4 regions of the Pseudoalteromonas sp. CO342X genome follow, and region 1 is predicted to be linked to each of the others. Evidence: predicted binding sites of a transcription regulator. Region 1 holds the regulator's gene; each other region holds the start of a gene.
What was found. Region 1 encodes sigma-54, which starts transcription at its own class of promoters, with help from an activator protein. Its sites were predicted from a motif close to GTTGGCACGNNNNTNGNNT; they were not measured.
Positions count from the first base shown of each region.

Region 2: EXT47_RS11045 (PAS domain-containing sensor histidine kinase) is a predicted target of sigma-54. The motif match lies at 2,347-2,365, and genes of this name have one in related genera.
Region 3: EXT47_RS00080 (diacylglycerol kinase family protein) is a predicted target of sigma-54. The motif match lies at 3,467-3,485, and genes of this name have one in related genera.
Region 4: EXT47_RS11250 (flagellar assembly protein T N-terminal domain-containing protein) is a predicted target of sigma-54. The motif match lies at 2,563-2,581, and genes of this name have one in related genera.

Region 1 covers NZ_SGPH01000035.1:258,441-265,734, forward strand. Annotated here, with positions in the region: gene EXT47_RS16575 (KpsF/GutQ family sugar-phosphate isomerase) at 1-813, shown strand, start outside; gene kdsC (3-deoxy-manno-octulosonate-8-phosphatase KdsC) at 813-1,364, shown strand; gene lptC (LPS export ABC transporter periplasmic protein LptC) at 1,361-1,915, shown strand; gene lptA (lipopolysaccharide transport periplasmic protein LptA) at 1,905-2,447, shown strand; gene lptB (LPS export ABC transporter ATP-binding protein) at 2,447-3,172, shown strand; gene EXT47_RS16600 (RNA polymerase factor sigma-54) at 3,219-4,718, shown strand; gene hpf (ribosome hibernation promoting factor) at 4,748-5,035, shown strand; gene ptsN (PTS IIA-like nitrogen regulatory protein PtsN) at 5,037-5,495, shown strand; gene rapZ (RNase adapter RapZ) at 5,488-6,354, shown strand; gene EXT47_RS16620 (HPr family phosphocarrier protein) at 6,355-6,624, shown strand; gene mgtE (magnesium transporter) at 7,147-7,294, shown strand, end outside.
Region 2 covers NZ_SGPH01000020.1:184,249-191,542, reverse strand. Annotated here, with positions in the region: gene EXT47_RS11055 (sigma-54 dependent transcriptional regulator) at 58-1,497, shown strand; gene EXT47_RS11050 (DNA-3-methyladenine glycosylase I) at 1,565-2,164, opposite strand; gene EXT47_RS11045 (PAS domain-containing sensor histidine kinase) at 2,401-3,501, shown strand; gene EXT47_RS11040 (sigma-54 dependent transcriptional regulator) at 3,498-4,877, shown strand; gene fliE (flagellar hook-basal body complex protein FliE) at 5,136-5,468, shown strand; gene fliF (flagellar basal-body MS-ring/collar protein FliF) at 5,489-7,207, shown strand; gene fliG (flagellar motor switch protein FliG) at 7,200-7,294, shown strand, end outside.
Region 3 covers NZ_SGPH01000001.1:7,716-15,009, forward strand. Annotated here, with positions in the region: gene EXT47_RS00055 (monodechloroaminopyrrolnitrin synthase PrnB family protein) at 1-883, shown strand, start outside; gene EXT47_RS00060 (aminotransferase class V-fold PLP-dependent enzyme) at 870-1,982, shown strand; gene EXT47_RS00065 (MBL fold metallo-hydrolase) at 1,979-2,728, opposite strand; tRNA gene EXT47_RS00070 (tRNA-Ser) at 2,856-2,948, opposite strand; tRNA gene EXT47_RS00075 (tRNA-Ser) at 2,967-3,057, opposite strand; gene EXT47_RS23775 (hypothetical protein) at 3,282-3,428, opposite strand; gene EXT47_RS00080 (diacylglycerol kinase family protein) at 3,714-4,556, shown strand; gene EXT47_RS00085 (DMT family transporter) at 4,598-5,512, opposite strand; gene EXT47_RS00090 (PLP-dependent aminotransferase family protein) at 5,511-7,070, shown strand; gene EXT47_RS00095 (YggN family protein) at 7,109-7,294, opposite strand, start outside.
Region 4 covers NZ_SGPH01000020.1:228,406-235,699, forward strand. Annotated here, with positions in the region: gene EXT47_RS11225 (chemotaxis protein CheV) at 1-195, opposite strand, end outside; gene flgA (flagellar basal body P-ring formation chaperone FlgA) at 336-1,043, shown strand; gene flgM (flagellar biosynthesis anti-sigma factor FlgM) at 1,116-1,439, shown strand; gene flgN (flagellar protein FlgN) at 1,432-1,860, shown strand; gene EXT47_RS11245 (LPP20 family lipoprotein) at 1,935-2,411, opposite strand; gene EXT47_RS11250 (flagellar assembly protein T N-terminal domain-containing protein) at 2,617-3,813, shown strand; tRNA gene EXT47_RS11255 (tRNA-Arg) at 3,924-3,998, opposite strand; gene EXT47_RS11260 (FlgO family outer membrane protein) at 4,331-4,972, opposite strand; gene EXT47_RS11265 (FlgO family outer membrane protein) at 4,983-5,636, opposite strand; gene EXT47_RS11270 (FlgO family outer membrane protein) at 5,651-6,232, opposite strand; gene EXT47_RS11275 (SPOR domain-containing protein) at 6,287-6,892, opposite strand; gene EXT47_RS11280 (hypothetical protein) at 6,879-7,294, opposite strand, start outside.

The DNA of each region.
Region 1 (7,294 bases):
TCAGGCCACATCGGTAATAAAATTGCAGCGACACTCGCAAGTACTGGCAGCCCCGCATTTTTTGTTCATCCAGGTGAAGCAAGTCACGGCGACTTAGGTATGATCACCAAAGATGATGTGGTTTTGATGATCTCCAACTCAGGGGAAACCCAAGAGGTGATCTCTATCCTACCTGTGATTAAGCGTTTAGGTGCCCCGGTAATCTCTATGACGGGCAACCCGAGCTCTACAATGGCTCGTAATGCGACAGTTCACCTTTGTGTTAGAGTATCGAAAGAAGCCTGCCCATTAGGACTTGCACCCACGGCCAGCACCACAGCTACGCTAGTGATGGGTGATGCACTCGCAGTTGCGCTACTTGAAGCCAGAGGTTTTACGGCAGATGATTTTGCACTTTCCCACCCTGGTGGTAGTTTGGGAAGACGTCTACTACTAACCGTTGCTGATGTCATGCATCAAGGAGATGCAATCCCTATGGTCAATAGTCATTGCACAGTTAAAGAAGCTTTATTTGAAATGTCCGCTAAAAGTTTAGGTATGACGGCAATCGTAGATGAAAGCTCGCAATTACAGGGTATTTTTACCGATGGTGACTTGCGCCGTATTATCGAACAAAAGGTCGATATTCACACCACCCCAATCACGCAAGTAATGACGGCTAAAAGTACGACTGCACGCGCCGATATGCTCGCAGCTGAGGTACTCAATATCATGGAAACCAAACGAATTAATGGCTTGATTGTGGTAAACGAAAACAACATACCGGTTGGCGCCTTGAATACGCAAGATTTACTTAGAGCGGGGGTGCTGTAATGCAATTTGAAGATTTATATCAGACGATTTCACCTGAAGCTTGGGAAAAAGCAAAACAAATCAAATTATTGATTTGCGATATTGATGGCGTATTCTCAGATGGACGTATATACCTTGGTAATAATGGAGAAGAACTGAAAGCATTTAATACCAAAGATGGGTTTGGTATTAAGGCCTTGATTGATAGTGGTATCGAAGTCGCCGTTATCACAGGTAGGCATTCACAAATAGTTCAGCAACGCATGACTAGTTTAAATGTAACTTATATTTACCAAGGCCAAGAAAACAAGTTAGTGGCATATGATGAACTGAAGACTAAGCTCAGCCTTAGTGATGACGAAATTGCATATATTGGTGATGATGGCCCAGATCTACCCGTAATGGAGCAAGTCGGTTTTGCCGTTGCCGTCAATGATGCACACCCTCTTGTTAAACATATCGCCCATTACACGACCTTGATGCCTGGTGGTTTTGGTGCCGTGAGAGAACTGACTGATCTTCTAATGCTCAGCCAAAATCACTTATTGACTTCCAAAGGATCAAGTACATGACCGTATTACGTGTCATCTTACTCATTGTTTTCGCTTCTCTAATGGTATGGATGTGGTCGCCCATGTTTAATCCATCAGAGGCGGACTCAGCAAAAGAAGATGAACCGTTAGCTAAGCCCGATTATGTTGCAACCACGCTTCAGCAAACGACCTATAGTGAAAATGGCTTATTAAACTATCAGGTAACTGCTGATAAGATGGAGTTGTATCAAGATCTTGGCTTTAGTCACTTTGAAAAGCCTATTTTCACCTTATATAACGGTGAGCAGAATTGGCAAATAAGTGCATTAGAAGCAACACTGTACGAAAACAATACCTTGATATTAGAAGGCAATGTGCTGGCAAAGAATTTAACGCCTAACGCCATGATCACCGATATCAATGCCGATAATGTAAGAGTTGAAATTAAGCAAAAATTGATGAAATCGGAACACCCTGTCGTTATCACAGGTCCTAGTCTTAGGATCACGGGTAAAGGGCTGCATGCAGATCTACAAAAGCAAGTGATCGAACTCATCAACCACACAAAGACAATTTATTATGACCAGTAAAATCATTAACAAACTAATTTTCATCGGCTTGCTTGCAAGTTCTACTTTAGCAATTGCTGCAGAACAAAATGAAGTCATTATTGATGCTGGCCGTCAGCAAGCTCAACTGCAAAGCAACATCGGTATTTTTGAACAGAATGTTGTTATTATTCATGGCAACAGAAAAATAAATGCCGATCGCCTAGAAGTCCACCGCCGCGCGGAGCTTGGTACTAACAAGCAACTGCTTGTTGCTACTGGCAGCCCAGCTATTTTCAGTGAACGTCAACCTGATGGTAATTTGCTAGAAGCCAAAGCAAACGAAATTCGTTACGACGTTGCGAAAGGCACCTTAGTCATTTCTGGCGATGCGGAAATCAATCAAACTGGGCAAAAAATCAATGCGCAAGTCATCACCTATGACATTGAAAAGCAATTGATCAGTGCTGAGCGCTCAGACCAAGAAGATTCTCGGGTAAGAACCATCCTTGTTCCTGTTGATGACAAAAAAGACGCAAAAGATAAAAAAGCGCAGGAAGAAGGTAACAATTAATGAGCGAGCTCAAAGCAACTGGTCTAGCAAAGAGTTATAAAGGTCGTCAGGTCGTCAAAAATGTTGGTTTAAGTGTTCAGGCTGGCAGCATTGTAGGCTTATTAGGACCAAATGGAGCGGGTAAAACCACTACGTTCTACATGATTGTAGGGTTAGTACCAAGCGACAAAGGTTTTATTCAGATTGATGATGAAGATATCACTTTGCTACCAATGCACAGCCGCGCGCGACTTGGTATTGGCTATCTACCACAAGAGTCTTCAATCTTTAGAAAACTCACGGTCTATCAAAATTTGATGGCGATTTTAGAAACTCGAAAAGACTTATCTAAAGTTGAGAGAGAAGCTGAACTAAACGAGTTACTGGACGAATTTAATATTCAACACATTCGTGACTCACAGGGCATGGCATTGTCGGGAGGCGAAAGAAGACGCGTAGAGATTGCTCGCGCTTTAGCCGCTAATCCTAAGTTTATCCTGTTAGATGAACCTTTTGCTGGTGTTGATCCTATTTCGGTGTTAGATATAAAGACAATCATAGAGCACCTAAAAAACCGCGGTATCGGTGTGCTAATCACCGATCATAACGTTAGAGAAACACTGGACGTATGTGAAAAAGCCTACATCGTTTCACATGGTGAGTTAATCGCTGCAGGCACGCCAGAACATGTTTTGGCAGATCAAACCGTAAGAGATGTCTACCTAGGCGAACAATTCAAGCTATAGTTAAGACGTAGTATTAATAACTGTTAAAAAGGATTGTTAGAGATACATGAGGCAATCATTACAGCTGCGCATGGGGCAGCAACTTACAATGACTCCACAACTGCAACAAGCCATTCGCTTGCTGCAGCTTAGTACATTGGATCTGCAACAAGAAATACAAGAAGCATTAGACAGCAATCCATTGTTGGAAGTGGAAGAAGGTGATAATACTGACGGCGAAAACGCTGACCAACACAGCCAAGAAAAGAGCAGTGCTGACGACAATCAAGATTCAAGCGATGAAGCGCAGGTTAGTGACTATGAAATAGACTCAGATACCGCCATGAGCAAAGACACTGTCAGTGATGACCTTGCCATGGATGTCACTTGGGACGAATATATGAGTGCAGCACCCGCTGCAAGCTCAGGCCCACTTCCCGATGACGATAATGTTTATCAAGGGGAAACCTCTGAATCTCTCCACGACTATCTCATGTGGCAACTTGAGCTGACACCATTTAGTCCAACAGATAGAGCGATTGCGATTGCGATTATTGAAGCGGTCGACCTGTCAGGCATTTTAACACTGTCTTGCGAAGACATTTTAGAAAGCATTAATGATGAGAGTAGCGAAGAGCCTATTGAGCTGGATGAAGTCGAAGCCGTGCTCAAACGTATTCAGCTTTTCGATCCTGTCGGTATCGCAGCGCGCAGTTTACAAGAATGCTTGTGTATTCAGCTAAATCAATTCGCCCCAGATACACCATGGATTGCCGAAACGAAAATGATCCTGACAGAGCATATCGACTTGCTTGCCAGCCGTGACTATCGAACTTTGGCAAAGAAAACGCGCCTTAAAGAAGCCGATCTCAAAGAGGTCATGACGTTAATTCATAGCCTTAACCCAAAACCAGCGGCAAGCATTATTCATGAAGAGCCTGAATATGTGATCCCTGACGTATCAGTGAAAAAAGTAAAAGGTCGCTGGGTCGTAGAGCTAAATCCTGATGCTATGCCTAAAATAAGAGTAAACGACCATTACGCTGCGATGTCTAGAACGGCAAAATCCAGTACGGATAGTCAGTTTATTCGCTCACATTTACAAGAAGCAAAGTGGTTTATTAAAAGCTTAGAAAGCCGAAATGATACTTTATTAAAAGTTACCAATTGCATTGTGCAACAACAACAGGCATTCTTTGAACATGGCCCCGAAGCAATGCGCCCTATGGTGCTAAATGATGTTGCTGAAATGGTTGAGATGCATGAGTCCACAATTTCCCGTGTGACAACACAAAAATACATGCATACACCTCGGGGAATATTTGAGCTGAAGTATTTCTTCTCTAGCCATGTAAGTACAGAAAATGGAGGTGAGTGCTCCTCTACAGCAATTAGAGCACTTATCAAAAAGCTGATAGCTGCAGAAAATACCGCGAAGCCATTGAGTGACAGCAAAATTGCAGATATCTTAGCTGAGCAAGGAATTAAGGTAGCGAGACGCACGATTGCAAAATATCGTGAATCCCTAGCCATTCCACCGTCAAATCAGCGTAAAAGCTTGATATAAGACGTAAAACCCAAGAAGGAAAAATGCTTATGCAACTAAATCTAACTGGTCGCCATGTAGAAATTACTGACTCATTAAGAGACTATGTCACCAACAAGTTTGCGAAGCTAGAAAGGCACTTTGATCATATCAATAACGTGCATGTGATCCTTGATGTCGAGAAGCTAGTACAAAAAGCAGAAGCAACATTACACGTAAACGGCGGCGAGCTATTTGCATCAACAGAGCATCAAGATATGTATGCCGCAATTGATGGCCTTATCGACAAGCTAGATCGTCAAGTTATTAAACACAAAGAGAAGCTCACTCGACACTAAGATGAAATTAAGTGAATTAGTGAACAAGGACTGCAGTAAAGCTGCGGTCCTTTTTAATAGCAAAAAACGTATTTTAGAATACATCAGCGAACTGGCTCATAGCCAAATTCCAAATACCAGTCAGCATGCTATCTTGGACGCCTTAATGGCGCGAGAGAAATTAGGCAGCACAGGGATCGGTAAAGGCATTGCCATTCCCCATGGTCGACTTGAAGGTTTGGATAAAATCCTTGCAATGGTGCTTGTCAGCGAGCAAGGGATCCAGTTTGAAGCCATAGATAAGCAGCCTGTCGATATTTTTGTCGCGTTCATCGTACCCGAAGGTGATAATCAACAGCACCTGAAGACCTTAGCGGCGATTGCTGATACACTCAAAGACAAGTCTTTTTGCAAAATGCTTAGGCAAGCAAAAAGTGACGATGAGTTATATGCAGTGATCCAAGGTGAACTTGATGAGTGATGAAGAAAAAGGACTCGAGCTTATCATTATCAGTGGCCGCTCAGGCTCTGGTAAATCTGTAGCGCTTCGAGTATTGGAAGACTTAGGCTACTATTGTGTAGATAACATTCCGGTCAATTTGCTGCCGTCTTTAGTCCGCAGCGTTTCGGACAATTATAATAAAATAGCAGTCAGTATTGATGTCAGAAACTTACCTAAAGAACAGGACGAGTTTAATGACATTCTTGAATACTTACCAGGCTTTGCCAAACCTACCCTGTTTTATTTAGACAGTGACGATCAAACCCTGATAAAACGCTTCTCAGAAACACGCCGTTTGCACCCTCTTTCACTGCATAATCTTCCACTAGATGTTGCAATAAAGAAAGAACGGGAATTGTTAGACGTATTGATCACTCGCGCCGATTTTCTCATTGATACTACAGGCCTGAGCGTTCATCAACTTGCAGAAGATATCCGCGAAAAAATCTTAGGTAAAAAAGACAAACAACTCATTATTACCTTTGAATCTTTCGGCTTTAAACACGGTATCCCAAAACAAGCGGATTACGTTTTTGATGCGCGCTTTTTGCCCAACCCACATTGGGAGCCTGAGCTTAAGCCGCTAACTGGCCTAGATCAGCCAGTCAAAGACTATTTGTCGAGTCACAGCATCGTGCAAAAGTTTACTTGGCAGATCCAAACCTTTGTACAAACTTGGTTACCACACTTAGAGCGTAACAATCGCAGTTATCTAACGATTGCAATAGGATGTACAGGTGGGCAACATCGCTCGGTATATTTAGCGCAAACCATTGGTGAGCGTTTTGCTAAAACCCATCCCAACGTCAAAATTCGCCACCGTGAGCAAGAGGGTTAAATGCTAGAAGATACGTTTTTAATCCAGAACAAGCTTGGTCTGCACGCTAGAGCAGCGACGGTTCTTGCACAATTAGCAACCCAATTTGATGCCGAAGTGACCTTATATCAAGGAGACAAAAGTGCAGCTGCTGACAGCGTACTAGCGCTGTTGTTACTTGAAAGCAGCCAAGGGAAAGAAGTCCGAGTGGTTTGTGAAGGTCCTGATGCTCAGTATGCACTAGACGCCATTGGCGGACTAATAGAAAATAAATTTAATGAATCCGAGTAACTTGGGCTACTAGCACCAAAATAGCACTAAGGTCTGATTCATTTAGTCCGTGCTAATCTCCCCCTCCGTAACCAGACTGGTCTAATACCAATTAGTCTTAATACTTACTCAATTTGAAGGAGCAAACCTGACGCTAACTGTGTTAAAAATTTCTCATTTAGAACAACTAAATAGCAAAATTTTCGCCGTGTTATCAACAAGGTTTTCTCGCTTAAAAATAGATCACTTAATTAAGCGAATTGGTATAATAAGTCTCTCATAATTAAGCGTAAACCTTGGTAGTTCCCAATAAACTGAGTTACACTGTAATACCAATTTAGGTTTCTCTCGTGCAGTAAAGCGAGTTGCCGAGAAAATCCTACTTTATCGTTGCGTACACCTTTAACGTGTATTAACGATAACAACCCACCAGCAGAAACAACACGAATAAAATTCAAATTAAGAAATTGATTTCTGCGATAAAATAAATGAATAGGGTTAACTTAATCACGTTAGCCACCATTATTATCAAAAAGGATGCCTATGCCTGAAGTATTTGAACAAGACTACACACTGGAACAACTCCAAAAGGTAACTAAAGCCTTAAACAGTGGTCAGTTTGTTCAAGTTAGGCGTATGCTCGCAGAAACAGCTCCTTGTGATACAGCACTGCTTTTAGAATCATCCCCTC
Region 2 (7,294 bases), on a different contig from region 1:
TAATCTCTCTTACAATCTAACTATTGAAAAAATTTTAAGTAGATTGGTTCTCAAGCAATGGTCTTGATCTTAGATAACAACAACAAAAGAGCGATCGGATTAGGTGCGGCACTTAGTTTTGTCGGTCAAGCAAATGAAGTGCTGGCCGAAGAGCGTTATGAGCCCAAGATCCTTGATAACAACCAAGAACCAATTTTTGTGCTAGGCGCTTTGCAAAGCTTAACACACGAAGCGTTGATAAAATCTCATCCCGCCGTCCCGTTTTTATTAATAGGTGAAACGCTCAGGCCGCTACTTGCATTACCGAATGTAATAGGGCTTATCACCGAACCCTTTGGGCAAGAAGTCACGATGCAATTGCTACATGACTGCCAGCAATACTTGCGTATGCTTCCAAACAAAGAGAACAAGCTACTAAATAAGAGCTTTGATGGTTTAGTTGGGGAAACCGAAGCGGTTAAAAACGTTCGTTTCTTGATTTCTCAAGTGGCTAAAACCGACGCCAATGTCCTTATTTTGGGTGAATCGGGAACCGGTAAGGAAGTGGTTGCACGTAACGTACACCTATTGTCTAAACGTGCGCAGGGACCATTTGTGCCAGTTAACTGTGGTGCTATCCCTGGGGAGTTGTTAGAAAGCGAGCTTTTTGGTCATGAAAAAGGCGCGTTTACTGGCGCGATTTCAGCCAGAAAAGGGCGCTTTGAACTGGCGCAAGGAGGTACGCTTTTTCTCGATGAAATCGGTGATATGCCACTGCAAATGCAGGTGAAATTGTTACGAGTTTTACAAGAACGCACCTATGAACGAGTAGGGGGCACAAAGCCGATTCAGGCGGATGTTCGTGTGATTGCCGCAACGCACCGTAATCTTGAAACCATGATTGAAGACGGCAAGTTTCGCGAAGACTTATTTTATAGACTCAATGTATTCCCCATTGAAAACCCCTCTTTAAACGAGCGTGCGGAAGATATTGCGCTACTGCTAAAAGAACTAACACGTAGAGTAAATGAACAAACGGGCAATTCGGTTAAGTTTACTGATAGAGCCGTAGACAGCTTAAAGTCGCACGCTTGGCCTGGGAATATTCGAGAGCTTGCAAACCTTGTGGAACGAATGGTGATTATGTTCCCAGACAAGGTTGTCGATGTGACTGATTTACCACAAAAGTACCGTTATATAGAAGTCGAAGCGTTTGAGCCTGAATATCCAGAAGAACTTTTGGAAAAAGATGCCTTCAACGAACTATTTAGCGATGGTTTTAGTGACGATGAAGAGGATATGGTAGCAGAAGATTTTGCGCCGCAAGCATCGAATGTTGGCTTACTGCCGGACGAGGGGATAGAGTTAAAAGAATATTTAGCAGAGCTTGAAATTGATTTGATCACTCAAGCTTTAGAGCGCTACGATTATGTGGTTGCTCGCGCGGCTGAAATCTTGGGCGTTCGCCGTACAACATTAGTTGAGAAGATGAAAAAGTATAATCTCAATCGCGACTGATAGTTTATCAGTTACTACCGAATCAACTTAGCAAGGCCGCTTAATACGCGGCCTTGTACTTTATTGTTTAAAGTTGAGTAAAATCCAAGTCTTGATAACTGGCAATAATGGTTTGTTTGCAAAAACAGTTATCGGCATGGTCGTTAACCATGCCGCAAGCTTGCATATGTGCATACACGGTCGTTGAGCCTAAAAACTTAAATCCACGTTTTTTTAAGTCCTTGGCAAATTTGTCACTGAGTTCACTGGTGGCAACGGCATCGTGTTTGTCACGCATGGAGTTGATAACAGGCTTGTAATTAACGAATTGCCACTGGTATTTTGCAAAGCTGCCAAACTCTTGCTGAATTTCAATAAATCGCTTAGCGTTGTTTATCGTTGCTGCGATTTTTGCGCGGTTTCTGATAATTCCGTCAAATGCTAATAGCCGCTCGATATCTTGCTCTGTCATCAGGCTCACTTTGTGTACATCAAAATCGTGGAATGCTTTTCTATAGCCTTCACGTTTTTTCAAAATGGTATACCAGCTTAAGCCAGCTTGTGCAGATTCCAATGTGATAAACTCAAACAAGCTCTGGTCATCCAGTACAGGTCTTCCCCATTCCTTATCATGGTATTCAACATAATCGGGTTTGCTCTCGTCCACCCAGCCGCATCGTATTGTCATTGTTGGCTCTCTTCTATCTAATTGTGAATATGAATAAGCTAAATGATTTACTACGCCAACTACTCATTGCGGCATCACATTTGGCTTTCAAAAACTCTAGCATAATGCTGTATATAAAAACAGTGTCAATAAATTGATATTGTTAAGTGTTATATAACTCTATGTTTTAAATGGAATATAAAGTTGGATCGTTTTTTGCTTTTATCCATTGAGTTTATTTTTAAGAGAGCGGAAAAATGGCATTAGCACATGTTATTAATCCACAATTTGTACCAACGACGAATCGCTACAATCCCTGTTTGCTGCAAGAAGCCTACGTCGGTGAGCTAAGCGACCTTAGGCAGCAGGCGAGTTGGTTAAGCCATCTTGTTGATACTATGCCAGCAGGTGTCGTGGTACTTGATGGTCAAGGTATGATTGCCAAGGCGAATCAAATTGCGATGGATATGTTGGGTGAACCACTCGAAGGTGAAAAGTGGTTTAGCGTTATTCAGCGTTCATTTCGACCACAGCAGGACGATGGTCATGAAGTCTCTCTTAAAGATGGCAGAAGAATTAAGTTAGATATTACCGCGCTAACACCAGAACCTGGGCAACTCATTTTGATGACAGATCTCACCGAGACGCGCCGGCTTCAAAGCCGTGTTGCGCATATGCAAAGGTTAAGTGCGTTAGGAAAAATGGTTGCTTCATTGGCGCATCAAGTGCGTACGCCGTTATCGGCTGCGATGTTATATGGTGCAAACCTAGGTGCAGCTAATCTTCCTCCGGCTTCTCGAGAAAAGTTTCACGATAAGTTGATGTCTCGGTTAAAAGACTTAGAAAGCCAAGTTAATGACATGCTGTTGTTCGCTAAAAGCGGTGAGCAACAAGTGGTTGAGCGAGTGTCAATGCAACAGTTATTGAGTGAAGTCAAAGCGGGTGCTGACGCTATGGTTGAGCTTAACCAAGCAACATTGGAAGCATTTTTACCTGAGCCAGATATCGAAATATTAGGTAATCGTACTGCGCTTGCAAGTGCGATCCAAAACCTGATCCACAACAGTATTCAAATAATTGGCAGTGCGGCACACATTGAACTTAATGCAGAGCGCGAGCCGTGTGGCGAGTATGTACGTATCTCAGTTGTTGATAATGGACCTGGCATTGATGAAACCTTAGTAGACAAGTTGTTTGAACCATTTTTTACAACTAAGTCGCAGGGGACTGGGCTAGGACTTGCGGTGGTTAATTCGGTCGCTAACGCGCACAAAGGGTTTGCGCAGGCAGACAATGTTGAAGGTAAGGGTGCGCGTTTTAGCTTGGTACTACCACTAATTGAGGCGGAGGAACTATGAGTAACAGAGTTTTAGTTGTTGAAGATGATGCTGGTTTAAGAGAAGCACTCATCGATACATTGCAGCTTTCAAATATCGAGTGCGTAGAAGCAAGTTGTGCGGAGCAAGCCGTTTTATTGCTAAAGCAGGAAGCCTTTTCTTTGGTGGTGAGTGATGTGCAAATGGGTGCCATGAGTGGGCTTGACTTGTTAAAGACCATTAAACTCAACTATCCCGAATTACCGGTATTGATGATGACAGCATACGCGACCATTGATGATGCGGTTGAAGCGATGAGATTGGGTGCCATCGACTATATGGCTAAGCCATTTGCGCCTGAAGTATTGCTCAATATGGTTGGACGTTATCTACCTGAGAAGGAAAAAGAGACAGACGGCCCCATTGTTGCCGATCCAAAGAGTATTAAACTACTTGAACTGGCTGCAAAAGTAGCTAAGTCAGATGCCAGCGTTATGGTACTTGGACCGAGTGGTTCAGGTAAAGAAGTGTTGGCTCGCTATATTCACGATAAATCCGACAGAGCAGACGAGCCTTTTATCGCAATTAACTGCGCTGCAATCCCAGAAAATATGCTCGAAGCGACCCTGTTTGGTTACGAAAAGGGGGCATTTACAGGTGCCATTCAGGCGTGTCCAGGTAAGTTTGAACAAGCACAAAAGGGAACGATTTTGCTTGATGAGATCACAGAGATGGATTTGGGATTACAAGCAAAATTACTTCGCGTGTTACAAGAGCGGGAAGTAGAGCGTTTAGGCAGTAGAAAAACCATTTCACTGGACGTCAGAGTGTTGGCAACCAGTAACCGCGATTTAAAAGAAGCGGTGGAGGATGGGGTGTTTAGAGAAGATTTATATTATCGCCTCAATGTTTTCCCGCTAGAGTGGTTGCCACTGAAGGATAGAGCGGGTGATATCGCGGTGTTAGCCGAGCATTTGTTGGTAAGACATACGCAAAAAGCAGGCAAGCCAACACCTATATTAAGCAGCGGTGCAAAGCACAAGCTCAGTTCGCACAGTTGGCCTGGAAACGTAAGAGAGCTAGATAACGTTATTCAACGTGCCCTGATTTTGTTCCAAGGTAATGAAATTCAAGAAGATGATATTTTTATCGAAAATTTCTCACCTATGGCTTTGATTGAGTCTGCACCACTTGTAAATCATGAAGCATCAGCTTTAATGGAGCGCTCTCAAGGTGAGGATGAGATCATTAGCTATAAAGATGAGTTACAGGATAAAGAACACCAAATTATTTTAGATACGCTGGCAAAGTTTAACGGTAAACGCAAAGAGGTGGCGGAGGTATTAGGTATGAGTCCTCGCACACTTCGCTACAAGCTGGCAAAAATGCGAGATTTAGGGATTGCGCTACCCGCTTAACCTAAGTTAGCTGAGCTTAAAAAACAATGAGTTAGTTCGTTGCTTATCCAAACCTCAGGCTAAGCTTTATCTGTTAATTCAAATTTAATCAGGTGCCTATAAAGATCAGCAGATCTTAGGCGCCTAGTTTTCACTTCTATGTACTGCCAATTTTTCGACATGATTAAAATTCTATAAGGTGTTGAAAATAAAGGGTTTTAAGTTGGCACGTTTTCTGCTTTATTACAGGTAACTAAGAGTTATTTTGAGTAAAGCATCATGAAAGTACAATCATCAGCGCTATTTCAAGAAATGCAGGCAATGGCTGCAGAAGCGACGAGAAACACACAGCCATCAGTGCAGCCGGTTAAGACGGCGGCATCTTCATCGGCTCAGTTTGGCGATTTACTCTCAGACGCACTTAATACGGTTCATGGCTTACAACAAGAAGCGAAACAAAAAGTCACCGCTGTTGAAATGGGTGACAGAAGCGTTTCTCTTGCAGAAGCCATGATAGCGAAACAAAAATCGTCGGTCGCTTTTGAGGCAACAGTGCAAGTTCGTAATAAACTTGTTGAGGCCTATAAAGAAATCATGAGCATGCCAGTTTAATTGAGTGACTGTGGAGAGTAATCGTGGCTACTAATCAATCAACAGATCTTACGCTTTCCGATGCAGCGCTGAATAATGACAGCGGTTCGGATGAGCAACAAGAGCAAAAATCAGGCTACTTCAGTGCGCTAAGCGGTGTTGATATGTTGCGCCAGGTTACTCTGGTTATTGCCCTTGCTATTTGTTTAGCAATCGCAATCTTTATTATCATTTGGGCGCGCCAACCAGATATGCGCCCACTTGGTAAATACCCAACAGAAGAACTCGTTGAAACGTTAGACTTTTTAGACCAACAGAAAATTGAATACCAATTAGATGGTAATACCATTTTAGTTGCTGAGTCGGACTATCAAGACATAAAACTACGTATGGCGCGTGACGGTTTTACTCAGTCTCCGAGTTCTGGAACTGATATTCTGATGCAAGATATGGGTTTTGGTGTTAGCCAACGTCTTGAAAGAGAGCGCTTAAAACATAGCCGTGAGCAACAACTTGCGAGAACAATTGAAGAGTTACAAGATGTAAACCGTGCAAAAGTGTTACTTGCAATTCCAAAAGAAAACGTCTTTGCACGTCGCGAGAAAAAGCCCTCTGCAACCGTAGTTATTACCCTTAAACGTGGCAAAACGCTTGGCGGCGAAGAAGTTGATTCAATCGTAGACATCGTGGCATCAGCGGTACAAGGCCTAGAGCCTTCACGCGTGACCGTCACCGATCAAAACGGTCGTCTACTCAACTCTGGTTCTCAAGACTCTTTAGCTGCACGCTCGAGAAAAGAGTATGAAATCGAACGTAAGCGTGAACAAGAATATCTAGAAAAAATTGATAGCATCCTGATCCCAACTGTAGGTCTTGGTAACTTTACCGCGCAGGTTGACTTAACGATGGACTTCAGCGCAGTTGAAGAAACGCAAAAACGTTATAACCCTGATCTACCAGCGGTTCGTAGCGAAACGACGTATGAAGAAAATAATATTGGTGGTTTAGCTGTAGGTATTCCGGGGGCGCTGACTAATCAACCTCCCATAAACTCAAATATCCCAGAGATTGCGGGTCAAGGCGGCAATGGTCAAAGTGCAACACCAAGCAGTAATCAAAAAGAAGCAACCCGTAACTATGAGTTAGATACCACTATTAGCCATAAACGTCAGCAAACAGGGGTTATTCGCCGGATCAGTGTGAGTGTGGCCGTTGACTACCTCGCAAAACCTGATGCTGAAGGTAACATGGCAATGGCGCCGCGTACGCAAGAAGAGTTAAATAACATCCGTCGTTTGCTACAAGGTGGTGTGGGCTTTGATATGCAGCGAGGTGATGCGTTAGAGGTAGTTACTGTGCCATTCGTACGTGAAGATCTCACTGAAATGCAGGAGATACCACTTTGGGAGCAAGATTGGTTCCAAAAGACAATTCGTCTTGCAGCAGGTACCTTAGTGATCATTGTGCTAATCTTAGCGGTAGTAAGACCTATGCTTAAGCGTCTAATTTACCCAGATGATACGCTTGAAGATTTTGATGAAGATGCGTTGACCAGTGGTGTTGATTTAGGTGACAGTACACTCGATATGCTAAATAACGAATTCGATGAGTCTGCGGTTGGCTTCTCTTCTGACGGTAGATTACAATTGCCAGACTTACATGGCGACGAAGACCTACTCAAAGCAGTACGTGCCTTAGTTGCTAACGAACCAGAACTCTCATCACAAGTTGTGAAAGCGTGGTTGACAGAAGATGACTGATCAAGAACAAAAACAATTGCCCGCAGCCTTTGACGTTGACAAGCTAGATGGCGTCGACAAGGCTGCCATCTTACTGCTTAGTTTGAC
Region 3 (7,294 bases), on a different contig from region 1:
ACAAGCATCGGCACTGGCCATGCACATTGGTGCCTCTTTGGGGGTTACGCCGCGCTTCGCAACGGCTCATCTCACCACACATAACCGCGCAATCAACGGCGTGTATAAGCGCTTTACTTCTCATCCGGCAGAGCGCTTATTCATCGACTATAATACTCAGGCCATTCTTGCCTATAAACGTGCGTCCGAATCGTTAATGAAGGTGCATCATTTGGGAATTTCTCATCCCATGTCATTGGTGCTACTCAAACAAGTTAAGCAAGCGCTGCTTGAGGTGATAGAGTCTAATCGAGAGTTATTTAAGGAACTAGATACCGAGGCATTCTTTTATGTTGTACGACCCTATTACAAACCATACCGAGTTGGTAAAGAGGTCTATCGTGGTGCAAACGCTGGAGATTTTGCGGGTATCAATGTTATCGATATGATGTTGGGGTTATGCCCGGCGAACGACATTAGTTACGGTCAAATGCTGGTGGAAAAATTCCTCTATATGATGCCAGAAGACCAAGCAACACTGCGTGAATGCATGCGCACGCCTAATTTAATGGATGCGTTTCTGAGTGCATCGAAAGGGCCGAAAAGTGATTGGTTTGGCCCTGCCTGTAGCTTGTTTATACAAGTGTGTAAGCTGCATGGAGATACGGCCATACAACATCACAATCAACTCGTCGAAAAGTATATCGCCAAACCTTCGCAAGCAATGCAGCAACAGCACTTAAGCAAAGTGACCGCCAGTGGTCCACCGATTGAAGTGTTACTCAAAGAACTCGCAGACTTAAGAGATAGGCGAGCCGCTGCCGAGCGCGCTGATATCTTTACTCGGCATCATGATTTAAAACGATTACGTCAAGCAATAGGGGTTAAGCATGAAGCAATATAGGGATGATTTTCACTTGCCTACGGGTCGCTATTTATTGAGTCATTCCGTTGGTCGTATGTTAAAATCTGCAGAAGAAGATTTCCATCAGCAATTTATGGTGCCGTGGCAACAACAAAATCAAGAGCCTTGGCAGCAGTGGCTAAGCGGTATTGATCGCTTTACCTCAGCCCTAGCTTCCCTATTACACACTGATGCGCGCCTGTTTTGTCCGCAAACAAACCTTTCCAGTGGTTTAACGAAATGGGCGATGAGTTTGCCCGAAAGTGGCATTCGCAAAGTACGCGTATTGATGAGTGAGCAAGACTTCCCCAGCATGGGATTTGCGTTACAAAATGCGCTGGACAATATTGAGATTGTTTATATTCCCGAAGCGATGAATATGCACGACCTAAGTGTGTGGCAGCACTATATTGACGAGCAAATTGACTGGGTATTTGTCAGTCATGTTTATTCGAACAGCGGTCAGCAGGCGCCTGTCGCTGACATCATTAGCCTTGCTAACCAATATGGTTGTCGCAGCATTATTGATATTGCTCAGTCACTTAGTGTATTACCAATAAATTTAAGCGAGTGGGGCGCGGGTTGCGTTATCGGCTCTTGTGTGAAATGGAGCTGCGGTGGCCCTGGCGCAGGTTTCATCTGGGTGAATGAGGATGTCTTGCCTTATTGCGAACCAAAAGACGTTGGTTGGTTTTCGCATCAAAATCCATTCGAGTTTGATATTCATCATTTTGCGCTGAGTGAAAGTGCGCTGCGTTTTTGGGGCGGTACTCCAAGTGTGGCACCTTATATCTATGCGGGGCACAGCCTTGGCTATTTTGCCGAGCTTGGGATTGAGCAAGTAAGAGCGTACAACTTTGCTTTGTTATCTCAGTTACAAGCGGCATTGCCTGAATTTTATCGCTCTCCTACAGCACAGAGTGCTTGCTCTGGGACCGCTATTTTGCATTTTGGCTCGCAGCATGAGGCAGTGATGGAGCAGCTTAAGCACGCAGACATTGCTGTGGATAATCGTCGCTACGGTATTCGTGTCTCACCACATATTTATAATAGTCAGGAGGACATCGCGCAGTTGGTGCGGGTTATCAACGAAAGCTAGTTTCCTAATCCTAGTGCTTTTTTGGTCTTCTTCTTCACCGAGCGCCAATGTGTCATTGGTTGCTTGGGCGCGCGCGCTATCAATGCGTTAAAATCAATTTCTTCTGCAAGTACCTCTCCTTGATGCGCCAAGATCACGGAGTGGGGTTGTAGTGCCTTTACTTTGGCAAGAGATTGACGATACAAGCGTGGATAGAATACCGGAAAAGGCGCAACAAATTGCCCTTTCACTTTTACCGTCAAATCCGCCACATAGATGCGCTTACTGGGGAGATGATACAAGCTCAAATCTCTATCCGTATGACCGGGTGTGTGTATCGCTTGCCATTCGTTAAAGTAGGGTAAGTTATCACCGTCGGCTAGGTAAAAGTCTGGTGATAATTGTCTTGGATACCAAAGGTTACGCTTGGCCTTGCGCTTTCTCCCTGCAACCCAAAGTGCCAGCGCCATATCGGAGAGGTGCATCATGACACCATCAATACCACGATACCACTGACTGGGGGCATTTGCGGCCGCAATCTTTGCGCCCGTGAGTTTTCTGAGTTTGTGCGCGCCACCGGCATGATCTGGGTGCATATGCGTGACCACAATCAGCTTGAGTGCGCTTAGTGGCTTTTGCAGTTGCAGGATGTAGTTGCAGACCAACTCAACATCGGCACGACAGCAACCGTCGAGTAACAGCAGGCCCGTTTCGTGCTCAACCAGATAAATATGTTGAATATAGCCTTCTAAGATATGGATTTTCATTCGTCACACTCATTTCCCCAATCAGATCTCAACATAGCATAGGTTGAAGACATCTGACCAGTTGTGTGTGGAAGTGATAAATCGCAGACATAAAAAAACCGCAATTAAGCGGTTTTCTTATAAGTGATGGCGGAGAAGGAGGGATTCGAACCCTCGATAGGGCTACAAACCCTATACTCCCTTAGCAGGGGAGCGCCTTCAGCCACTCGGCCACCTCTCCGACGCAATACTTTAAAAATGGCGGAGAGATAGGGATTTGAACCCTAGATACGCTATTAACGTATGCCGGTTTTCAAGACCGGTGCTTTCAACCACTCAGCCATCTCTCCATGGGCAAAGATAATACTTAGCGATTTAGGCGCTGTAAACCGTTTTTAAACTGTTTGCTTAAAAAATGTGCTAAAAGTAAGGTTTTTTTAAAATTGTGCTAGAAATTAGCGGTTTGACGAAGAGGTTTTGTACAAAAATGCTGGTTGAAGTGGTGCTTTTATGGTCTATTGAAACAAATGCTGACGAGAGCATGGCGGGTTGGGACGCCATGCTCTGTGCAGACTTACTTATACATAATCACGTCTTTTAACGCTAAGTGTTGACCACATACTGCCAACCACTTCGTCCAATTGATACGACGTTGTTTAGTTGGTTGTGTTTGGTTAAACGTGTTTTGTGATGGGCTGCAAGGTGCAGCTGAATTAAGCATGTCTGGCTCCTAATAAGCTATGATTGAAAACAAGGCTATTTTGCACGCGATTTGTTTAAATTTAAAACGATAAAAATTGATGTTTTCGGATAAAAATAACTAATGAATTAATGGTTTATTCATTTTTATTTTAATGGCTTTTTTGCATGGTTATGCATAAGTGTGATTGTCTTTATTAGGCTGTATCCCAATTAATATGAGTGTTTGTGGTTTTTGTTTTTTATTTTTGGTTTTAGTTTTGGTTTTTTATTCATATAAGTTGAGTTTTTGTATTTAAGGGTTTTTATGCTGGTGGTAGTCAACCCTTTAGCGGGTGCTGAGGGGAAAGCGCAAATTGCATGGTTAAAGCAACAATTAAAACAACAACAGTTGACGGCAACTTGGTTTAATACCACTGGAAACTTTGTCACAGATAGGGACGCAATTGCTCAAGCAGCTACGGCGGAAGTGAGCGTGGTGGTGATTGGGGGGGATGGCACTTTGCACCTAGTCGCCAATGCCATTGCTGAACGGGATAACACGCTTGCGCTGCTGCCAGCGGGGACTGGCAACGATTTTGCTCGGCAGTTTCATTATTCCAAAGCACAGTGGCGAGCAGCTGTATTTTCAGACAAGATCTCGAGTATTGATTTGGGTAAAGTGGACGGGCGTTGGTTTGTCAATGTTGCTGGGATTGGCTTTAACGCGCATGTCATGAATAACTTAGGACAAACCAAACGGCTAGGAAAGCTGAGCTATACCTATGCGGGATTAATGTCGCTGTTTACTGCCAAGCTCATTCGCTATCACAGCAATGCGTGGCCTGAGCAGGGTATGATGTTGTTACTTGCGAATGGCAAACACTTTGGGGCAGGGTTAACTCCTGCTCCTATGGCTTGTCTTGATGACGGTCAGTTGGAGCTGCTGTGGTTCACGCCGCAAACGCATTGGCAGCGGGTGGTATTGTTTGTCAATATGCTACTTAAACGTCATATGGGCACAAGAAATGTGCACCACGGTCGCATTACAGAGCTTTATATCGCACAAGAGGGATATGACATCGAGGCTGATGGTGAGATTGTTGGGCGCACGCCTGCGACGATAACTTGCTGCCGCCGAGCTCTGAACATAAAAAAAGCGCCATTATAAAATGGCGCTGAAAAGTAAGAAGCTAAAGCATTGGTAAGACTTCAACTTCTAACTGGGGACCGAATGGACAACCAAGCGTAGATGCGATCTAAAGGCGTGAGTACAATCGCATTACCTAGGATGACCAAAATAAATCCAATAAAGGTGTTTTGCTGCCACTCAAAGCCTTCAAATAAGGTACTCAAGGCCACGGCAACAAAAGGAAATAACACTATCAAATAACTCGCTTTCTCAGGACCAATATTCTTGAGTAGTGAGAAATAACAACCAAAGGCAATAACGGTGCCAAACACGCTGAGGTAAATCAGAGACCACCAATATGATGCCGGCGCTTGGTTGATAAACTGATGTTCACTAAAGGCGACATAGGTTGCTAACATGACAGCGCTGTAAAGCATACCCCACGCATTTCCCGCCATAACATCAATTTGCTGATTGGAATTGCGTACGCTCACCATATTACCGAGTGACGCGACCACTGTTCCTAATAGAGCTAATGATAATCCCAAGAAGGCCTCGCTTTGCAAATCAAATGCGACCAAATCGTGCCAAAACAAGCTGACTATCCCAAGCGTGCCCAGTGATGCGCCAAAGTAAATTCGCTTTGCAATAGGTTTGGCAAAAAATAACTTAGTATTGACGATGTTAACGACCAATAATAATGAAAACGCAATTGATGCCATCGCTGACGTTAAATGTGCCTGAGCCCAATACAAGAAGAGATAGTTAGCACCAAAATTACACAGCGCTAAGAGGATGAAAAAGCCGTGATCTCGGCGAGAAAATCGCATTGGCACACGCTTATAGATGACAAACGCCCACATACAAACCGCGGCGAGGCCAAAGCGGTAAAACAGCGACACAAACTCGTTGATGCTGCCAAGTTGGTATTCAATGGCAAGCCATGTTGATCCCCAAATCAACACAGTGATGGCGTAAAGAAATAGATTTTTCATGATCGGCTCTAGATTCAAACAGCAGTGGAAGTCTGTAGTTTACGCTGTTATTCTGTATAAGCTATATACAGAATTTGCTAATTTATACCTATACAGATTATTGCTTATGAGTACCGTTATTCAACGCCAACATTCCGCCTTTCTCTATCAGCAGGTGATCCAAATGATCTTGTCGATGGCAGAACAAGAGTCTATTTTACCGGGCGAAAAGCTTCCCTCATTGCGTGTTATGGCGCAAAACTTAAATGTCAGTATCCCAACGGTAAAGCAGGCCTATCAAGCGCTTGAAGATCAAGGAAAAGTGGTTGCCAAAGAGAAGTCCGGCTACTTTTTATGCCACAGAGCTTCGCACAACGACTCTCCGAAGCGTGCACGATTGCCCGCCAAACCTGTAGTGGTTAACAAGCAGGCGTTGATTGAACAAGTGTATAAGGGGATCCATCAGCCACATGCAATCCCCTTAGGTATCGCTAACCCCATTGCCATTGCTGGTACCGAGCAGGTTCTTGCCAAAATTATGCGCCGCGCAATGAAAGAAGCAGGGAATGAACTCATTAATTATGGTCCTATGGATGGTTTAGATAGTTTAAAAAAGCAAATCGTGCGGCGTTATTTGGATATGGGCTTAGCAATAGATATGGATGAAGTGGTGATCACCAATGGCGCGCAAGAAGCATTGGCGATTGCGTTACAAGCGGTGACCAAGCCCGGAGACGTGATAGCGATTGAATCCCCCTGTTATTTTGGCATTGTTGAACTGGCTGAAAACTTAGGGTTAAAGGCCATTGAAATACCTGTTTGCCCGGATGATGGCATTTGGTTGAGCGACCTTGAACGGGCACTTGAAAAGCATGATATTCGAGCGTGTGTGTTTTCTACCAGTATTAGTAACCCGCTTGGTAGCTTTATGCCAGATACGAGACGTGCGCAGCTGGTGGCACTATTAGAGCAACGTGACGTGGTGTTGATAGAAGACGATGTGTATGGCGATTTATATTTTACCGAGCAGCGCGGCATACCGGCACAAGCATTTAGCCAAAAGGGTTTAGTGATCACATGTGCGTCATTTTCAAAAACCGCAGCGCCCAGCTATCGAGTGGGTTGGATGGTCGCCAGTCAATTTAGTGCAAAAGCAAAGCGCATAAAACGTGCGTTGAGTTGCTCGTCATCTTTAATGAACCAATGGGCATTGGCGGACTTTCTCAGCTCCGGAGGCTACGAGCGCCATTTAAAGTTGGTCCGTAAACGGTTAATTGAGAATCGAGACCGTATGATCCAAGCGGTGAATGTTGCATTTGGTAGTGAGGTAAGAGTCAGTCGCCCGCAAGGCGGTTGTGTGCTGTGGTTAGACTTAGGTAAGCACGTCGATGGTGCCTTGTTGTTCCAAAAAGCCTTGGAGTGTGGGATCAGTATTACGCCTGGTACGCTATTTAGTGCCAGCAAAAAGTATCAAAATTGTATACGGATCAGTTATGGCTTGCCGTGGGATGCGTCGGTAGAGCAAGCGATTAAAACGCTGGGGGAATTGGCTGATGCACAAAGGAAAGGGTTGGCATAACGTACCCTTAATTAAATGTAAGTTATGCCAAGGTCAGATTATTTAAATTTAAACAGTTGGTACTCTGACATGGCGGGGATAGACTTTGCGACAATGGCTTCGTTTTTCGCGATTTGTTCAAAGTCGCCACACAGTGCGTCGGCTTTTTTCTCAATAGATTCTGCCTGTTGTTCAACTTTGGTTTCGATTTGCGTTGCGAAGTTTTCCATACGTTGTTCAAAGCT
Region 4 (7,294 bases), on a different contig from region 1:
AATATGAGCAACCCCTCGGATAAGCGGGTTTGACTTGGGCATGCTTGTCAATGCTGGACATTGAAGCACTTCTCGGACTTTGAAAACATTAATGCCGAAGCGCTGTCGACCTTGAAGTCGAAAAAGTAATAGCTCGAGACGGTTTTGTCCAACCAGCTGTGTACGTTGGTTAACCGAGTCTAAAATACCTGCCATTTCAATCTCCTACTGTATAAACCGCTAATCGGAACGATCTTTGCTTCGACTCTGATATGGTTTACCACCCTTGATTAGGTGCAGTTATTAAAGCAGAATCTTTATACCTTGTTTCACCCCATAAGCATAGTCGAAACATCATGAGTTTGTTAAAAAAAACCCATTACATTCAGTTTTTTTGTTTGTTCGCTTATTTTATAGGCGTTGACTATGGTTATTGTCAGCAATATGACAACAAAACTTTAGAACAAAACGCAATAGAATTTGTTGAACCGAATGTAGAGCAAGATCCCGATAGTCAGCTGTCACTGACTGCTATACCACTTGATTCAAGAATTCCAGCACGGGATTGTCAATCGCCATTGCAATATAGTACAGCGATGGCTCCACCTTTTGATACTCAAGTGACAGTTCAAATTAGATGCAACGATACCCTCAGCTGGACTCAATACGTCCACGTACGTATCGATCACCTCTTCCCCATATTAGTTAGTGCAACCATGTTAGAAAAAGGCCGTGTTATTCAAGATGAAGATGTAAAAATAGAGTATCAGCCAAAACGTTTTCGCAGAGTTTCTTATATAGAAGATAAGTCAATACTAATAGGCAGTCGCAGCAAACGTAATATAAGAGAGGGCCAAGCCTTTACCCAAGCCCATATTTGCATGGTCTGCAAAGGCGATACTGTGACGATTATTGCTAAATCAGGTGGACTCGTGATCAAAACTCAAGGAGAAGCACAGCAAGATGGCAACCGTGGTGAACTTATTAATATTAAAAACTCTCGCTCTGGCAAAACCTTACGTGCTAGAGTAATAGAAGTGGAAACAGTAGAGGTGAATTTATAAAAAATTTGCTAAAGTAATACTACTAAACGCCGATAACAAGGCTGAGAGTATAATTTTATTGGGTCTACAATCATGGTTAATCAAGTTAACGGTCAGAATCAGTCTACATCCGTTGCTAATAATGTTAAGCAACAGAAAGCTGAATTGCAAAGAAATGATGCCAATAGCGCATCAGTTAAATCACCAGCTACACCGAAAGCAGCGGCGGATTCAGTCAGTCTGACTCCACAAGCGCAACAGCTGAAAACAGTCAACGAAAAAGCGCAGCAATCATCAGGCTTTGACGACAAGAAAGTCGAAGAACTGAAAAAAGCGATAGCAGAAGGCAAGTATCAAGTTGACGCGGAAAAACTCGCCAAAAACATAGCTGCATTTGAGTTCGAAATATATGGATGATTTGGTTCGGCTTTGCCACCACAAACTTTCAGAACAAATCTCGACGCTAGAAGCGATGACCCAGCTTCTAGCGCGTGAGCTTGACGAGCTTGCGTCCCGACGTGGCGACAATTTAAAAGAAATCGCTCGTGAAAAGCTAACTCTCATTTCAAAACTGCAAAAGCTCGACAATGAATTGTCAAAAACTGAGTCTCACGTCTTTGAACACAATGAAGTAGCCCCGCTCGTCGCTAAAGTGCGAGCATTACTCAGTGAGTGCCAAACCAAAAATGAAATCAATGCTAAAACGGCTCATCAGGCCAATGTAAGCACACGTGAACTAAAAGGGATCTTAATTGGCGCACCAACTTCGATTACATATGGTCAGGATGGTAGTGTGAAAAGTAGCGACAGTGAGTTAGTACGTAATCTAAAGGCGTAGCCACGCCAGCCATATTTTAGTTTTGAAGAACAACCGAAGTGAAGCGCATTAAGTAAGCAACATGCGATGGGTGCTTACTTAAAGCTGTAAGATATCTTCTTAATTTTCTGCGGCTTGACTTGAGTAATATACAAATCATAAACGCGTTTCATATCAAGCTCTAATTCCGTAGCGTAAGTATCACCAACAGCGTAACTTTTCAGCACCTTAGCTCCTCGTACGAGTCCATTTACTTGGCTCTTAAGGCCGTCGTTTTGGGCAATAGCACCTTTTACCGTAATAGTGGATGTCAAATTCTGGCCATACAGTTGCTCAGCCAATTCTCGATAGGCTTCTAATTTTGAGACTTTAATGGCCATCAGCTGCTTCTCACCCGCAGTTTTACCCGGCTGAGCACTCAAAGGCGCGTACCCCACTGCCCGTAAAACAGGAAAGGTTTCCGGTTGCACCGTTTCATATTCAATGTGCTTGTCAACGAGGCTTGAACAGCCACTGAGTCCCGCTAGCGAACAAACCATAACAACTGCACTGATAGAATTAGTGATACGCATTTCACCACACTCCGCTACAATAAATACCAATCAAAATTTAACACTTCCCCAGCATCGTGGTCTCGCAAGGGTTGTTGTGGTTTCATCGAGTATTGGCAATAAATAAAAATTAACTTTCATGATCTATGATTATGCACGAACCTTGCCAAAATTTGGCACAGGTATTGCTGAGTTAAAGAGTAGTTTTTGATCTGGGCATTTAAACATGAAAAAGCAATTCACGATCAGTCTATCACTGTTGTGCATCACCTTAACTAATCCAGCTTATGCCGAATGGTTTGAAGTGACCGGCATGGCTGACGTTAAAAATGGCGATCATCAAAAAGCCAAAAGAAAGGCCGTAAACGACGCCATCACACAAGCATTGCTGTTTTCTGGTGCTTCTGTGAGTAGTGTACAAACCGTCACCGATGGTGTGCTCACCCAAGATCAACTTAAGATCCGCTCAAATGCTGAAATCCAGAGCGCCAACGTGATTGCTGAAGCAAAAGTCGGTGACTCATGGCAAGTAACATTGCATATCGATATTACCCCACAAAGTACTCAGTGCCCAACCAGTGCTTACAATAAACAGGTTGCAGTCACACAAAGCCAGCTAAAAAATAAACATCAAGCAACTTTAGGTCAAATTTTTGACATAAATAAAGCCGTGAGCGAGCGCCTATATCAAACAATGACCGAACAAAAGTCGAGCTTAGAACCCGTTCCCTATTTTGCACAGACCATAGATGTTAGCCGCTTTTTCAGTCAACGTTTTGATTATAATGAGCAGCTAATCGAGACCATTACAGCAAATACCAACAGCCAATTTGTACTACTGAGTCAAATTACTGATATTGCTAGTGTCGATAAACTTAATAGTGACCTCGCATTTTGGCAAAGCGATAAATACTTAAGAAGCTTCAAGGTAGACTTTGCGCTGTTTGATGCACTTTCTCATGAAAGGGTGTGGCAAAAACAATATGCCACTCAAGGCGTATGGCCGTTTAAGAAAACCAGATTAATCGATGTGTACAGTGAGCGCTTTTGGCAGACAGATTATGCTGATGAGATCCAAACCACGCTGACACAAATCGCAACTGATTTAAACGCAGCGGTCGCCTGCTTACCAACCAATGGCAAAATCCTACATATCGATGATGAACAAGTCGTAATTAATTTAGGCCGTATGCATGGCTTAGAGAATGGCCAGATCCTTAACGTAGCGCATAGCAATCCGCTGACTAATGTCGATGGTAAAGTGTTTATGCATCAAATTAAAACCATCAATAAACTGCAAGTGATCCAAGTGAATGCGCAAAACGCCATTGCAGTAAATATCAGCAATCGCCCACTTCACAATGTACAAATTAATGATTTGGTTGAAATTCAAATAGAAAATGAAAATGAGTTTGAACTGTAAGTGCTGAGCCTTCCTGTAGCAAAAGGCAAGATTTTCGATGACTTTACACCCTCTGCATCATGCTTCCATCACCCATTTACTTTGGTCATTCCACGCAAAAATGATACCAATGGCGTCCCCAGTAGGAATCGAACCTACATCTAAGCCTTAGGAGGGCCTTGTTTTATCCATTAAACTATGGGGACAATCTCTAAAGTCAGATAACAATCGCCTTTTTTGACCTTCACTAGCGGGATCTGCGGTACTTAATACCCATGAAAGTCTGGAGTTGTCGATTCTCTGTTGTACTGCATCTCAGTGACTTCGCTTTAGTATACTGATCTTAATGAACTTTTAAAGATTAATAGTCAATTTATTCGCGGTAATAAATGAGGTGGTTCAGTAGGTGAATACGCAGCAGTTAAGACCCACTACTGCGCTATCAGTTACTTCGCTTGAGGTGTGAATAAGAAGTAGGATAGTTCTTCGTTTAATAAAACCTAAACGGTATTTCTTTTAAAAAACGCTATTTGAAGTACTACCTTGAAGCGGTTGCCTGATCATCAAGGATAAAATACGGGATGGTCACCACCGTGCTTGCGATCACTAAGTTAGTGTTAAACTCTAACAATCTTGCATTTACCTCCACGCCTCGTGGACGGTAAACCATAGTACCTGTCAGCAAATGGCTGGGAGATTGCATGTTTTTCAAGCGGCTTGCGTTACGCGAAAAAGTCAAATCACCACTGGATGTCACTTCAATTTTCCCCAATGCTTTAAAGTCTAATGCTTGATAACCCAGCTTTTGCATTTGATGCATCAAAGACTCAGCCAATTGGTTTCCTAGCTGGTTTGTATCCCTTAATGATTCATTAAAGTTGACAAAACTGGCTACCGCTATCGATTCAGGCTTTTGCCCTAACACAGTATCTGACAGTTCCAACGCAATTTGATTGGCGTAGTTAGCAATTTCTTTGCGATGACGATAGCTAATGAAGCCAATATCTTGCGATACCACGGCGTGTGAATCTTCATTGCGCTCTTGCTCTTCCATCATGGCATATAATATTTCCATATCGGATTGCTGCGTTTCTGTAGATTCAGGAGCAGTCTGTTTTGTCATTTCGCAGCCACCGAGTAATGCGAGTGTCGTCGCGAATAGCACTACATTTTTCATCATCGCCTCCGAATTAGTTCGCACGCTCTATACGAATGCCATCGTATGCCGCACCATCTTGTAGGGCGTTAACTACGTTTTGCGGTAAAAAGCCTTGAGCAGAACCCACGACACTTTTACTTCTAAGCCCAACCACTCTGGCATTAACCATAACTCCACCCTGATGATTCACCAAAGTACCACCTAGCACGTACAAAAAAGGATGGTCGTCAGATAGCTCTAAAAAGTCACGGCTAAAAATAAAATCGCCTTCAGGTGTCACCCGGATATAGTCTGTTGTTTTAAAGTCCACAACAGGGATCCCAAACGCATGAAGCTCATGGATAAAACTTTCAGCCAACTGATTACCTAGCAAGGAACCTTTATCAAATTCTTTATCTAAAAATACAAAGCTTGTCACTGCTACCGGTGTTTTCTCATTCACGTGTTTCAAGTTTGCTACCATGTCTTGCATAATGCTTTGAACATAGTGAGTGACATTCTTACCAGCCATTTGCTGAGAAACAGAGAATTGTTTCATACCGTTTGGGTTACTTTGATACATCGAAGATTTCTCAAAGCCATTACGCACGGGCTCAGCCTGAGCATTATCCACCGCAAAAAAGTGACTCTGAGCACAGCCAACCATCAATGAAAGCGGCAAAACCAAACTTAATACTTTTTTCATTACTTTCATCTCCACTAATATTGGCTTCGTATAATCTGACCGTCACGATTTGTGACACGCTCCGTACCCCACATCACAGCTTTAGGAATGCTGATTGATGCGGCTGAAACGGCTCGATTATGTAACGTATCAACCAGCCGCGCATTGACCAAATAGGTATCTCGACTTTCTACGATTGTCCCAACCACCACGAGGTCAATTTTCTGGCGCTGATTTAGCACATTCAATTCTCGACTTAACATACTATCGGCAGAACTTTGTAAAGATAAAGCGTTTCTAAGTCGATATTCCACGACATCTGCCCCCATTTGACTTAAATGGGTCATGAGGGATTCTTGCAAGGCCACGCTCAAGCCTGAACCTTGCCCCGCAACGGTATCATCCAGCTGATTAGCCTTAAAAAAACTCGTCACAGCAAGCGTTGAATTCGGCTTGAACGGCCGTACATACTGCCCAAGTTCCGCGGCTAACTGAGCGCCAAACCCATCTAAGTCAGGTAAGATTTCTTGCTGCTGGGTTGCTTCTCTTTTGCCAACCTGTTGGCTGTTTGTACACCCCGCCAACAACATAATCACTATGAGTGCTAGATATTTCATTTCACCAAGCCCACGATAAACTTATTGGTTAAAATGCAAAATACGCACCAAGTTTTAAAGCCGATGACTGGTGTAATGGCTAACCAAGCAACTTAAACCTGCACGCTTAAGCTGCTGGCAACCTTTGTATGCAGAGGCCTTATCTGCAAATGCACCTAATTTGAGCCGATAATATTTCGTATTTTGAATATCTATTTGCTCGATATTCACTTCGCTTGTTGCAAAGTCTTGCGGTAACTTATCCTTGAGTTGCTCGTAGGTTTGCCTAAGCTTGGTATATTCCGTTGTAGAGGCCAATTGAATTGCAAATTCAGCTATCTCTACAGGCTGTTCTTGTTTCTCGGTAGGCTTTGTTTTTTGCTCTATCACTTGCTCGGGTTGCTCTGCTAAAAGCTCAGCATCCTTTTGCTTTGCAAGCGAATTTGATAGCTGCATCGCAATAACATCTAAATCTTCCTGCACTTCTTCAAACCTAGCAATCTGCTGTTTTAGCGCTCTGAGCTGTTCTACTTCTTGTTGTAAGGTGCTTACCTGCTGTTCCAATAAAGATATCTGCTTCTTCATTTGTAATGAGTCAAGTTGACTCTTGCTCGCAGTTGCTTGGCAACCACTTAACGCAACGAAACTGAGCATAATGAGGTGCCACTTAATTGATTGCATTGTTTTCTCTTTCATAAATAGTTAAGGCTTCCACCGTGCAAGAAACTTTGAAGGGAAGTAGATTTTGGCAAATATTTGCCGCATTTTGTGTGGCGTCATCTCTTAATATAAGTAAATAAGTGGCGTCGCCTTCTTTTTGCGCATACCCAAAACCACCGCTTAAAAACGCGGGATAACGCTTAGCCAAAATCGCCGCATACACTTTTAATATCGTTAATGTCTTGAAGCGTCCAGCTACAGCAAACTCTTGCGTGGTTGCGCGCTGTCGTTGTAGTTCGTGATTTACATCAAGCAGTAAGTCTCCCTCTGCACTTAACTCCACTTCTATCTGTTGAGTACTGGCTACCGCGAGCCTTTTCGCATCACTTATCGCTGTACGGTAAGTCCCAGGCTTCAAACCAG